4 regions of the Halomonas sp. H33-56 genome follow, and region 4 is predicted to be linked to each of the others. Evidence: predicted binding sites of a transcription regulator. Region 4 holds the regulator's gene; each other region holds the start of a gene.
What was found. Region 4 encodes FNR, which switches genes on or off when oxygen is low (the NO sensors DNR and NnrR bind a similar motif). Its sites were predicted from a motif close to TTGATNTANATCAA; they were not measured.
Positions count from the first base shown of each region.

Region 1 (3,257 bases), 3.7 Mb from region 4:
GCTGCCACATCTCGAGCCACAGCGGGGCGGGCTCCACCGGCTCGGGACGCTCGATAAAGGCCTCGGGCAGCGCCTGGTCGAGATGAAAGCGGGTGAACTCCTGGGTCAGCGGCCCCGAGGCCCGGCGCACCAGCAGGTTCAGCCGCCAGGGCGTGCCCGGGTCGAAGTGGGCGTCCTCGTGGATCACGAAGATGTCGCGTTCGCTGAGTGCGGGGGCTCCGTCGATGGCCAGACGCGGCAGGCGGCGCTGGTCGCTGTCATGGAAGCTGATCGAGGCGTTGCCCTGGACCAGCTCGATACGATCGAAGATGCCGCCGCGCACGTAGCCCGACCCCTTGTAGGAAAAGCTGCCATCGGCGAGCAGGGCAACGGCGTGTTCGCCGGGGGCGAGGCTCGCCATCAACTGGTCGTAGCCGCGCTCGCCGAGCAGATTGCGGCCAACGCTCGGCGCATTGAGGTAGCCCAGGTAAAGATCGATGAAGGTGGCGTCGCGGGGTGGACGCTGGCCGCTCAGGTAGTGCTCCGCCGGGGTGCCGACGAAGGCGTCGTCGACCTCTCCCTGGCTCAGAGTCAGGTGACCCAGTGCCCCCTGGTCGAGCAGGCCCTGCCAGTCGGCGGGCGCGAACACCTCGTCGCGCACACGGGCGATTGGCGCTGCCGCGGGGTCCTCGATCAGCCCAAGGGCGGCGGCGACCTGACGCCCGGCCCGCATGATGGTGTCGTTGACCACGATGACGGTCACGGTGGCGCCGGAGATGGCATCGACGTCCTCTCCTACTTCCAGGCGCGACGTCACCGAGGTGCCGAGGTGCTGGCCGGCGAAGTCGTCCAGGCGTTCTGACGGGATACCGACCAGCATGATCGGTTCGGAATGATTGAGCACCTTGGCCAGGCGCAGGCTGGCGGAAGGATCGATGGCGATCAGCAGGTTGACCGGCTTGCCCGAGTAGGCGGGGATTGGCGCGACCTCGGCACTTTCGAAGGCGTAGCCGAGCAGCTCGTCGCCTCGGTAGAGAGCATTGACCGGCCACGGCAGGTCGGCCACCGGCTCTATTCTGTCGGTACCGGGAAAGGCCTGCTGAAACAGCGCGAGGTCACCCTTGGCGCTGCCAAGGTCACCGGGATACTGATCGAATTCCAGCGCCAGGGCGGGCAGGCTTAACCACATCGCCAACAGCACGACAAGCAGGCGCAGGGGAGAAGACCAGTGGCGGGGAAAATGGCGGGGGGCTTGGGTCATGGCATGACCTCGAGGCGCAAAGCGCCCCGAGGACGCTTCGCGCACCAGGGTGGGATCAGGGCGTCAGCGACGAGAAGTAGGCGGCGATGTCGGCGATATCCTGATCCGACAGGGCCGCCGCCTGGGGCGCCATGATGGCGGACATGCCACCGCCGCGCTGACCCTCGCGATAGGCCTTGAGCGCGCTTTCCAGGTACGGAGCGTTCTGACCCGCCAGGTTGGGATAGATCGGTCCGGTGGCCTTGCCGTCGGTGCCATGGCAGGCGGCGCAGGCGCCGATCTTGGTTTCACCGGCGGCGGCGTCGCCGGCGGCCTGGGCGTTGAGACTGAACAGACAGGCGGCGCCAAGCGCGGCCAGGGGGATCCATTTCATGATGAGCGCTCCTCGGTCTTGGGGCGTGATACCTGACCCAAGCGGCGTGCTGCTTGGGTCAGGCATCACGGTCTGTGCGGGATGTCCCTTGGGACTCTCGAGTATTGGAGCGCTCAGCGACAATACCCTATGACGTTGGTCAACTTTAGGCGGGGAGAGGTACGTCTTCCGTACTATGCTTGATCGGGATCACTGGAATGGCAGGAGCATCATTGTGGTTGGCTCGCGTTTGCACTACCTCGGGCGAGAACACGCCACAGGGGCAAGCGCCGTGATGCCGCTGCCGTGATTTGATGCAGGTCATGTCTGGCTTCGTCTTGCCGGGACGTGCTGATTCGACGTGCGACAATGCCGACAGATGCCGCCGTCGGGCGGTCGTGTCACGAGGGGCCTTGTCGATGTCATCCGATGTTTTGCCGTTTCAGCGTGCGCTGGTCGAGAAGTACGACCGTCCAGGGCCGCGCTACACCTCCTATCCCACCGCGCCGCACTTCCACGACGGCTTCGGTGTCGCTGACTATCGCCAGGCGGTGGAGCGCAGCCAGCAGGGGGAGCCGAAGCCGCTGTCGGTCTACGTCCATGTGCCCTTCTGCGAAAGCCTTTGCTACTACTGTGCCTGCTCCAAGATCATTACCCACAATCGCGAGCGTGCCGCCGACTACCTGGCGCTGCTCAAGCGCGAGATCGCCCTGCAGGCGGCGCTGTTCGACGAGACCCGGGAGCTCAACCAGCTGCACCTGGGGGGGGGTACCCCGACCTTTCTGTCCAATGACCAGCTCAAGGGGCTGATCGACGCCCTGGCGCGCCACTTCCGCTTCGCCCCGGAGCAGCGCCGGGAATTCTCGCTGGAGGTGGATCCGCGTACGGTGACCCCCGCCCAGATCCATGAACTGCGCGAGATGGGCTTCAATCGTCTGAGCTTCGGCGTCCAGGACTTCGATCCGCTGGTCCAGAAGGCGGTCAACCGCGTGCAGAGCGAGGCCCAGGTGGCAGCCCTGGTGGACGCCGCCCGGGACGCCGGCTTCGCCTCGGTGTCGGTGGACCTGATCTATGGGCTGCCGCTGCAGACCCGCGACAGCTTCGACGCCACCCTGGCCAAGGTGGTGGCGCTGAGACCCGACCGCATCGCCGCCTACAGCTACGCCCACCTGCCGTCGCTGTTCAAGGCCCAGCGGCTGATCCGCGACGAGGACATGCCGCCGCCCGGGCGCAAGCTCGAGTTGCTCGAGCTGACCATCGAGCGGCTGACCCAGGCGGGCTACATCTATATCGGCATGGATCACTTTGCGCTGCCCGAGGACGAACTCAGCCGAGCCCGTCACGACGGTACCCTGCAGCGCAATTTCCAGGGCTACTCGACCCACGCTCAGTGCGACATGATCGGGCTCGGGGTCACCTCCATCGGCAAGGTCGGCGACGCCTACAGCCAGAACGTCAAGACCACCGCCGAGTACGCCGAGCACCTCGAGGCCGGGCGGCTGCCGGTGTTGCGGGGCTATCGGTTGAGCGACGAAGACCTGCTGCGTGCCGAGCTGATCACCTCGCTGATGTGTCACGGCGAGGTGCGCTTCGCCGAGTTCGAGGCCCGTCACGCTATCGACTTCCGCACGCATTTCGCCAGCGCCCTCGACCAGCTCGACGAGA
Region 1 is NZ_JAMSHP010000001.1:4,464,055-4,467,311, reverse strand. It holds gene NFH98_RS19205 (4Fe-4S binding protein) at 1-1,240, opposite strand, end outside; gene NFH98_RS19200 (c-type cytochrome) at 1,296-1,613, opposite strand; gene hemN (oxygen-independent coproporphyrinogen III oxidase) at 2,012-3,257, shown strand, end outside.
Region 1: a site for FNR is predicted at 1,904-1,917, ahead of hemN (oxygen-independent coproporphyrinogen III oxidase). Genes of this name have one in related genera too.

Region 2 (3,257 bases), 2.0 Mb from region 4:
CCGCAGGGTGGCACCGGAAAGACCCGGCAGGGCCGCCAGCCAGAACAGCTGGTTCGGGCTGTACTCGAAGCCTACCTGGGGAAGCTTGGCCACGACCATGGACCACACCATCCAGATGCAGAAGGCCAGCAGCAGACAGGGGATGGAGATCCACAGGTTACGCGTGGCGATCTTGCGACCGGTGGACTGCCAGAAGGACTCGTCCTCGGGGCGCCAGTCCTCGAGCACGAAACGGCTCGGGGTGGACAGCTCGGGCAGGTCGGTGGACTCGCAGCGATCGCGGGCCTCGATACGCTCGGCCTTGCGGATGGCGAAGTGCATCCACATGAGCGCGGCGGCAACCACGACGAACATCAGCATGAAGCAGCTCTGCCAGATGCCGATGACATCGTTGAGCATGCCGAAGGTCAGCGGCAGGAAGAAGCCGCCGAGGCCACCGACCATGCCGACGGCGCCACCGACCAGGCCGACGCTCTTGGGATAGTAGACCGGGATGTGCTTGTACACGGCGGCCTTGCCCAGCGACATGAAGAAGCCCAGCACCATGGTCAACAGGATGAAGCCGACCAGCGGCATGGCGAAGGTGAACTCGACCGGACCACGGACGCCATCGACGACGTACTGGGTGGGCGGATAGCTCAGCAGGAAGGTGCAGATGACCGAGGCCAGGAAGGTCCAGTACATCACGCGACGGGCGCCGTAGCGGTCGGACATCCAACCGCCGAGAATACGGAACAGCGAGGCCGGGATGGTGTACAGCGCCGCCACGATACCCGCCGCTGACAGGCTCAGGCCGTAGACCTCGATCAGGTAGTGGGGCAGCCAAAGGGCGAGGGCGACGAAGCCACCGAAGACGAAGAAGTAGTAGAGCGAGAAGCGCCACACGCGCAGGTCGGCCAGGGGCGCGAACTGCTCGGACAGCGGCAGGCGCACGGCATTGCGCGACTGATTCTGGGGGTCTTCCTTGGCCAGCAGGATAAAGGCCACGCCCATGATCGCCATGATGGTGGCGTAGACCAGGGCGGTGCTTTTCCAGCCCATTGCCATCAGCAGGAAGGGCGCGCCGAAGTTGGTGACGGCGGCACCGACGTTACCGGCCCCGAAGATGCCCAGCGCCGTACCCTGGCGTTCCTTCTCGAACCAGGCCGAGGTGTAGGCCACGCCGACGATGAAGGAGCCACCGGCAAGGCCGATACCCAGTGCGCCGACCAGCAGCATCACGTAGCTGTTGGCGAAGGTCAGCAGGTAGACACAGGTAGCGGTGACCAGCATGAGCAGACCGAAGACCCAGCGGCCCCCGAAGCGGTCAGTCAGTACACCGAGAAAGAGTCGGCTGATCGAACCCGTCAGCACGGGAGTGGCCATCAGCAGGCCAAGTTGGGTGTCGGAGAGCGCGAAGTCCTCCTTGATCTGGATACCGAGAATCGAGAACAGGGTCCAGACGGCGAAGCAGAGAGTGAAGGCGAGTGTGGATAGGCCTAGCGCTCTGTTCTGCTGACGCCGGGGTACGGTGTCATGTTGGAGCATGTGCTTTCCTCTTTAGGGGTGCCGGTTCGGCCCCTAAACCTTGCTACAATGTATCTGTATGGCACTTGATTGTGGTCAAGAGAATTGCGTGCTATATCCAGCGCATTTGCTTAATTACCTCCATGGAGGTATCCGGGTGTTTTTGAGGTGTTCGTCACGTATTATCTGCCCTCTCAGATGGATGCGACATTCCGGAAATTTCTAGATGATGAAACCCTTGATCTGGGTCAAAAAGGGAAGGTGTAGTAGATGAACGGCGCCTTTTACCTGCGCCGATCACTGATGCTGCGCATGCTGGTCGCCATGGCGGCGATATCCTGTCTGGCCCTGGTCAGCCTGCTGGGCTCCATCGTCATCGCAAAGAGCGCGGGAGGTTACGCCGACGCCATCAACCAGGCGGGCTCGCTGCGAATGCAGGCCTATCGACTGCTGGCGACGTCGGAGTTGCTGCCGGCGGATCATCCCAGGCGACGCTGGCAGCACGAACAGATGGAGGCCACGCTGGCTGCCGGCGCGATCATCGCGCTGATTCCGGTGGACGCCGATGATCCGCTCAGAGAGGCCTACGACAGGGTGGTGGAGTGCTGGCACGAAACCCTGCGTCCCAACACGGTGGATTTCGAAGGTGGTGACGTCTTTCGGCTGGATGACAAGGTCGCCGAGTTCGTCGACAAGGTCGATATTCTGGTGGGAAGGCTTCAAGAATATGCCGAGTCAAAGGTCGTATTTCTTGAGGTTTTTCAGGGGGCATCACTCGCCGTTCTCGTGATATTTATGGTGATGGTTGTCTATCGAATAGTCTGCGGTGTCATGCCGCCATTTCGTGACCTTATTCGTGTTGTAAATGGCGTAATGGTCGGTGACTTTTCGGGGAGAACCATCTACCGAGGTAACGACGAGTTAGGCTTGTTATCCAGAACAATCAACAAGATGAATGCCAGCCTGTCGGAAATGTACGGTCAGCTGGAAAAGCGTGTCGCGGCGAAGACCCATGAACTGAAGCGCAGCAATGATGCGTTGCGTATGCTTTATCTGACCGCGCGGCGTCTCAATGGGGTCACTCCGCTGACCCGGGAAGAGCTCGAGGAAGTGCTGCGCCAGCTTGAGGCGGTGACCGACGAAGGCCCCTTCGAGCTGCGCCTGTCCATGGGAGGCAATGGCAAGGATATTGTCAGACTCAGCTCTCGCCCCGGCGCGGAAAGCGCTTTCGTTCAGGAACCATCGCGCGGGCGTGAAATATCAGACAAGGCGGCTGCCGGACTGTATGCCAACGGCAATGAATACGCGGTCAGGGTGCGCGAAGCGGGTCGGGATTTTGGCGAGTTGCGTGTCCATCAGCCTCCCGGCCATATGCTTGCCCAGTGGAAGATCGAGCTGGTGGAGACGGTGGCCGGGCTGATTGCCGCGGCCTTGTCGCTGTCCGAGAAAGCCGACGAGCAGCGTCGGCTGGCGCTGATGGATGAGCGCGCGGTGATTGCGCGAGAGCTTCACGACTCGCTGGCTCAGTCGCTGTCCTACCTGAAGATCCAGGTCACCCGTCTACAGATGCAGCTCGATCAGCAACGCCACGAGCAGGTGGCGCAGGTGGTCGCGGAACTCCGGCACGGTCTCAATTCGTCCTACCGCCAGCTCAGGGAGCTGCTCAACACCTTTCGTCTGCGCATCCATGAGTCGGGTCTGGAAGCGGCGTTGGAGGAAACGGTGCTGGAGTACTCCAAGCGGGGCGACTT
Region 2 is NZ_JAMSHP010000001.1:2,734,038-2,737,294, reverse strand. It holds gene NFH98_RS11750 (nitrate/nitrite transporter) at 1-1,527, opposite strand, end outside; gene NFH98_RS11745 (histidine kinase) at 1,777-3,257, shown strand, end outside.
Region 2: a site for FNR is predicted at 1,745-1,758, ahead of NFH98_RS11750 (nitrate/nitrite transporter). Genes of this name have one in related genera too.

Region 3 (3,257 bases), 950 kb from region 4:
CGCAACCAAGAAAAATAGGGATGATCTCTTCGCGGCGTGGTCTCGCTGAACACCTGTCGGGTGTCCAGAACACGACGAAAGGGATCCAACACATCGAATTGGTGATTTCATCCATGAAGACGTTCAGTGCTAAGCCGCAGTCCGTCCAGCGCGACTGGTATGTCGTCGATGCCGCGGACAAGACGCTCGGTCGTCTGGCTACCGAAATTGCTCGCCGCCTGCGTGGCAAGCACAAGCCGGAATACACTCCTCACGTTGATACCGGCGACTACATCGTCGTGATCAATGCCGAGAAGGTTAAGGTCACCGGCAACAAGGCCAGCGACAAGATGTACCATCGTCACACCGGTTACCCGGGTGGCCTGCGTTCCATGACCTTCAGCCAGCTGATCGACCACGCTCCCGAGCGTGTCATCGAAGGTGCCGTCAAGGGCATGCTGCCGAAGGGTCCGCTGGGCCGTGCCATGCACGCCAAGCTCAAGGTCTACGCCGGTTCCGAACATCCGCACGCTGCCCAGCAGCCGCAAGAACTGAACATCTGAGGGGATCTTCGCCATGACACAGCAGTATTACGGTACCGGGCGCCGCAAGACCTCAACCGCGCGCGTCTTCCTCAAGCCGGGCACCGGCAAGATCACCGTCAACAGCCGTGACCTGAACGAATACTTCGGTCGCGTGACTGGCCGCATGGTGGTTCGTCAGCCGCTGGAACTGACCGAGACCCTCGGCCAGTTCGACGTCTATGTCACCGTCAAGGGTGGCGGCGGCAGCGCCCAGGCCGGCGCCATTCGTCACGGCATCACCCGTGCCCTGATGCAGTACAACGAGGACTTCCGTCAGCCGCTGCGTGCTGCCGGCTACGTCACTCGTGACGCACGTGAAGTCGAGCGTAAGAAGGTCGGTCTGCGCAAGGCGCGTCGTCGCCCGCAGTTCTCCAAGCGTTAATCACCCACGCTTGCCGATCAACAACGCCCGGGCCATTGGCCCGGGCGTTGTCGTGTCCGGGGTTCGAAAAATTGTGTGCTGTAGTGCTCTGGTGGTGGGGATCATCGGGTCGCCTGGCGGCGCTTGTTTCCCTCGTTAATCTGTCATCGTCTATGCCTTTTGAGCCGCCCTGTCCCTCAAGGCGAACAGGCACAGTGGTATAAAGTTGTTCCACGTCAATTGTCTGGGGCTTGCGCAGGGGGTCTGGGTCAGCCGGCTTCTTGTGCCGGTGGGGGGGATTTCCTAACATACAATCCACTTGTATCCGTGGTCACGGACATTCAAGGGGCCGTGAAAACAACAACGGATAAAGTCTGATGGGAGAAACCAGATCATGGCAGACAACGGCGTGAACAAAGGGCGACGCCGTTTCCTCGTAGGGGCGACCTCCGTAGTTGGAGCAGTCGGCGCCGTCGGGGTAGCGGTACCCTTTGTGGCTTCCTGGCAGCCTAGTGCCAGGGCTCGGGCGGCGGGTGCGCCCGTTCAGGCGGATATTTCGAAGCTCGAACCCGGGCAGCGAATGACCGTCGAGTGGCGGGGCCGTCCTGTATGGGTCATCAATCGCACGCCGGAGATGATCGAACGTACCGAGGCGTTGACCGACGAGGTGCTGGCAGACCCGGATTCCGCCAAGCCGATGCAGCCGGACTATGCCGGCGGTTCGCTGCGCTCCATTCGGCCCGAGATCGGTGTGCTGGTCGGCATTTGTACGCATCTGGGCTGTTCACCGCTGTTCAAGCCGGAGCCCAACGCCGAAGGCGTCGGTGTCGATGACTGGCCCGGTGGCTTCTTCTGCCCGTGCCATGGTTCGCGCTTCGACCTGGCGGGCAGGGTGTTTCGCAATGTGCCCGCTCCGGTGAACCTGGAAGTTCCACCCTACTACTTTGTCAACGAGTCGGTCATCGTGGTCGGCGAAGACGGGGAGGGCGCATAATGGCGAATCCCAACAAGGCCAAGGCCGAACGCGGTTTCATGCGCTGGGTCGATGATCGCTTCCCCGCCACCCAGATGTGGCAGGAGCATCTGTCCGAGTACTACGCGCCCAAGAACTTCAACTTCTGGTACTTCTTCGGCTCCCTGGCGCTGCTGGTGCTGGTCAATCAGATCCTCACCGGTGTCTGGCTGACCATGAGCTTCAACCCCAGCGCGGAGGGTGCCTTCGCCTCCGTCGAGTACATCATGCGTGATGTCGAGTACGGCTGGCTGATCCGCTACATGCACTCCACCGGCGCCTCGGCGTTCTTCCTGGTGGTCTACCTGCACATGTTCCGCGGCCTGCTCTATGGCTCCTACAAGGCGCCGCGTGAGCTGGTGTGGATCTTCGGCATGGCGATCTACCTGGCGCTGATGGCCGAAGCCTTCATGGGCTATCTGCTGCCCTGGGGACAGATGTCCTACTGGGGTGCCCAGGTCATCATCTCGCTGTTTTCCGCCATCCCGAGTATCGGTCCCGATCTGGCCCAGTGGGTGCGCGGTGACTATCTGATCTCCGGGATCACGCTGAACCGCTTCTTTGCCCTGCACGTGGTGGCGCTGCCTATCGTGATCCTGGCGCTGGTGGTGTTGCACATCATTGCCTTGCACGAGGTGGGGTCCAACAATCCCGATGGCATCGATATCAAGGCCAAGAAGGACGAGACCGGCAAGCCGCTGGACGGCATTCCCTTCCATCCCTACTACACGGTGAAGGATATCGTCGGAGTGGCGGTGTTCCTGTTCGTGTTCTGTGCGGTGATCTTCTACTTCCCGGAAGGCGGCGGCTACTTCCTCGAGAAGCCCAACTTCGAACCGGCCAACCCGCTGAAGACGCCGGATCATATCGCCCCGGTGTGGTACTTCACGCCCTTCTACGCGATCCTGCGCGCCATCACCTTCTCGCTGTTTGGTCTGGACGCCAAGTTCCTCGGGGTCATCTTCATGGGGGCGGCCATTGCGGTGCTGTTCGTGCTGCCCTGGCTCGACCGCTCTCCGGTGCGCTCCATGCGCTACAAGGGCTGGATCTCCAAGGTGATGCTGGTGCTGTTCGCGATCAGCTTTGTCATCCTCGGGGTGCTCGGGGTGCTGCCGCCGACCGGCGCCAGGACACTGCTGGCCCAGATCTGCACCGTGATCTACTTCGCCTTCTTCGTGTTGATGCCCATCTATACGCGGCTGGAGAAGACCAAACCCGTTCCTGAAAGGGTGACTGGCTAATGAAAAAGCAACTGTTCGCACTGCTCTTCGCGCTGGTCCCGCTTTGCTCCTTCGCCGCGGGTGGCGAGGGGGTGCACCTG
Region 3 is NZ_JAMSHP010000001.1:1,712,338-1,715,594, forward strand. It holds gene rplM (50S ribosomal protein L13) at 114-542, shown strand; gene rpsI (30S ribosomal protein S9) at 556-945, shown strand; gene petA (ubiquinol-cytochrome c reductase iron-sulfur subunit) at 1,319-1,918, shown strand; gene NFH98_RS07470 (cytochrome b) at 1,918-3,177, shown strand; gene NFH98_RS07475 (cytochrome c1) at 3,177-3,257, shown strand, end outside.
Region 3: a site for FNR is predicted at 1,151-1,164, ahead of petA (ubiquinol-cytochrome c reductase iron-sulfur subunit). Genes of this name have one in related genera too.

Region 4 (3,257 bases):
ACAAGACCGGCACCCTGACCCGGGGTCGCATGCAACTCGCCGAACACCGGCCGCTGAGCGACGCCGAAGGAAGCGCCAACAATGGCGAGATGGACGCTGCCGCCAAGCGCCGTCATCTGGCCCTGGCGGCGGCACTGGAGACCGGCTCGGAGCACCCCATCGCCCGTGCCTTCGCTGCCTGGCGCGACGCCAGCTGCCAGGCCAGCGAACTGCGCAATCACCCGGGTCAGGGCGTGGAAGGCGTGATCGACGGCCGGCGCTGGCGACTGGGCCAGCCGCGTTTTGCCTGCCTGGGCCAACCCGCTACTGAGCTCCCTGGCGCAGGGCTTTGGCTGCTGCTGGCCTGCGAAGGCAAGCCCCAGGCCTGGTTCAAGCTCGACGATCAGCCCCGTGACGACGCCGCCGAGACCCTCGCCGCCCTCGCCCAGCGGGGGCTTGCCATCGAGATCCTGTCGGGCGACCGCGCCGTCAACGTTGGCCAGCTGGCCCGCACGCTGGGCGTCGATCAGTGGCGTGGCGAGGCCTCCCCCGAGGACAAGCTCGGGCACTTGAAGGCGCGGCAGGCGCAGGGCGAAAAGGTGGCCATGGTCGGTGATGGCATCAATGACGTGCCGGTACTGGCGGGCGCCGACCTTGCCCTCGCCATGGCCGGGGCCAGCGACCTCACCCGCACCCGCGCCGATCTGGTATTGCTGGGCGAACCGCTCACGGGTATCGTCGAAGCCATCGAGGTGGCCCGCCAGACCCGTCGCATCATTCGCCAGAATCTGTCCTGGTCGGTGCTCTACAATGTCGTGGCGCTGCCCGCAGCGGCTCTGGGCTTCGTGCCCCCATGGCTTGCCGCCATCGGCATGTCACTCAGCTCGTTGCTGGTCATCGGCAATGCCCTGCGTCTGCGGCGCGGACGCACCAGGCCGACCGCGACGCCTTCACCCGTCACCGCAAGCCCCGGCCCATGAGCATCCTTTACCTGTTGATACCCTTGTCGTTGATCCTGCTGGGCCTGGCGGTCTGGGCCTTCTTCTGGGCGGTGCGCAACGACCAGTTCGAGGACCTCGAAGGCCCCGCCTATCGCATCCTGTTCGAGGATGAGGACGACACTCGCGGTGCCGATGACGGCGCTTCCTCTTCCGAAACGCCTGCGCAGACATCCGAGCGTGATCCATCGTCCAGAGGGCCTGAGTGAACCCTACCGGCCTGGAACTGCCCCCCATGATGGCGGCCTTCGTGTTTGGCCTGCTCGGCGGTGCACACTGTATTGGCATGTGCGGCGGTATCATGAGCGCCCTGACCTTTGCCATCCCCCCCAGCATGCGTCAACCTTGGCGGGTGAGCACACTTGTGCTCGGCTACAATGTAGGTCGTATCACTAGCTACTGTGTGGCGGGCGCTCTGGTTGCCACCCTGGGTTCGGTGATCGGCCTTTCGCCGACCCTGCGTGGCCTGATGCAGATCGTCGCCAGCCTGATGTTGATCCTGATGGCGCTTTACATTGCCGATCTATGGAAAGGCCTGCGTCACGTCGAGGCACTGGGACGTCACCTCTGGAGGTACCTGGAACCCGCAGGCAGACGCCTGTTGCCGGTGGTGCGTCTGCCCCAGGCGGTGGCGCTGGGCGCCATCTGGGGCTGGCTGCCCTGTGGCCTGGTGTACTCGATGCTGGCCTGGAGCCTGGCACGGGCCGAGCCCCTCGAGGGCGCACTGCTAATGGCGAGCTTCGGTCTTGGCACGCTTCCGGCGCTGGTGGTGACGGGCCTCGCCGCCAGACAAATGCAGGCCCTGCTGGCGCATCGGGCAACACGCCTTGTCGCCGCTGGCATGATCATCGCCTTTGCCGTCTGGCAACTTTGGACTGGGCTGCATCAATGACGCATCCTACCTCTAAGTTATTAATCCTAAAGAGGTAGACGCCACTTTTAGCTGATCTGAGGGTGTAGAATAGTGCCATCAACGTGCTGTACGGGCGACGTCTGTTCTCCCCATGGCCCAGTCAATATCGATCCCAGATCCACAGGAGCTGCGAATGAGTCCTACGGCCCAAGATCGGCGGCGTCCCATGCTGCATGAGACTCGCTGTGAGTCCTGCAGCCTGAGTTCCTTGTGCCTTCCGCTGTCGCTGGAGACCGCCGACCTCGAGCGCTTCGATTCCATCATCCGTCGTCACCCGCCGATCAAGAAAGGCACACGATTGGTCGAGCAGGGAGATCGCTTCACCAGCGTCTTCGCGGTCCGATCGGGGAGTCTCAAGCAGATCACCACCGAAGGCAGCGGCGAAGCTCAGTTGACCAACTTCTTCCTGCCCAGTGAACTGGTTGGCCTGGATGGCATCGACGACGGCCGCTATCCCGGCAGCGTGGTGGCGCTGGAGACCACCACGGTGTGCGAGATTCCCTTCGACCGCCTCGATGCGCTGACCCAGACCCTACCGGAGCTGCGTGCCCAGCTGTTTCGCACCCTGAGCAAGGAGCTGCGAGAAGACCGCCGGATGATGCAGCTGCTGTCACGCAAGACCGCCGATCAGCGCCTGGCCTGCTTCTTCCTCGGCTTGTCGGACCGCTTCCGCCGCCGCGGCTATTCACCGTTCAGCTTCCGCCTGTCCATGTCCCGCGCCGACATCGGCAATCACCTGGGGCTGGCGGTGGAAACGGTCAGCCGTATCCTCGGGCGTTTCCAGCAGCAGGATCTGGTGGCGGTATCGGGACGTGAGGTCAATATCCTCGACCTGACCGCGCTGTCGACCCTGGCCGACACCGAAGTTACCTGAGCGGGCCTGGCGGCAGTGTGCCGGGCTTGGCCGGCAGGGCCCGGTATCCAGGATCTGGAAAGCAAAGCGTAATAGATGGCGTGTGACAAGAAAGAGGCCGCATCCGGAGATGCGGCCTCTTTCGCTGTCATGGCATCATGCACATTCGCTGCTGGCGAGATCAGCCGGCATCCACCACGTCGATGCGCCGGGCCTGGCGTTCGGCCTGTACGGCCTCCAGCCCCTCGAAGTCGAACAGTTGCCGATCCGCCAGCTGCGACGGCGCCACATTGGTCACCGCCTTGAACATGCTCTCGAGGCGCCCGGGATGCTTGACCTCCCACTCGGCCAGCATCTCCTTGACCACCTGGCGCTGCAGGTTGGGCTGGGAACCACACAGGTTGCACGGGATGATCGGGAACTCCATCGCCTCGCTGTAGGCCTGGATATCGGCCTCGCGGCAGTACGCCAGCGGACGGATGACGATGTTCTTGCCGTCGTCGGAGAGCAGCTT
Region 4 is NZ_JAMSHP010000001.1:766,360-769,616, reverse strand. It holds gene NFH98_RS03500 (heavy metal translocating P-type ATPase) at 1-959, shown strand, start outside; gene ccoS (cbb3-type cytochrome oxidase assembly protein CcoS) at 956-1,186, shown strand; gene NFH98_RS03490 (sulfite exporter TauE/SafE family protein) at 1,183-1,869, shown strand; gene fnr (fumarate/nitrate reduction transcriptional regulator Fnr) at 2,024-2,764, shown strand; gene ttcA (tRNA 2-thiocytidine(32) synthetase TtcA) at 2,925-3,257, opposite strand, start outside.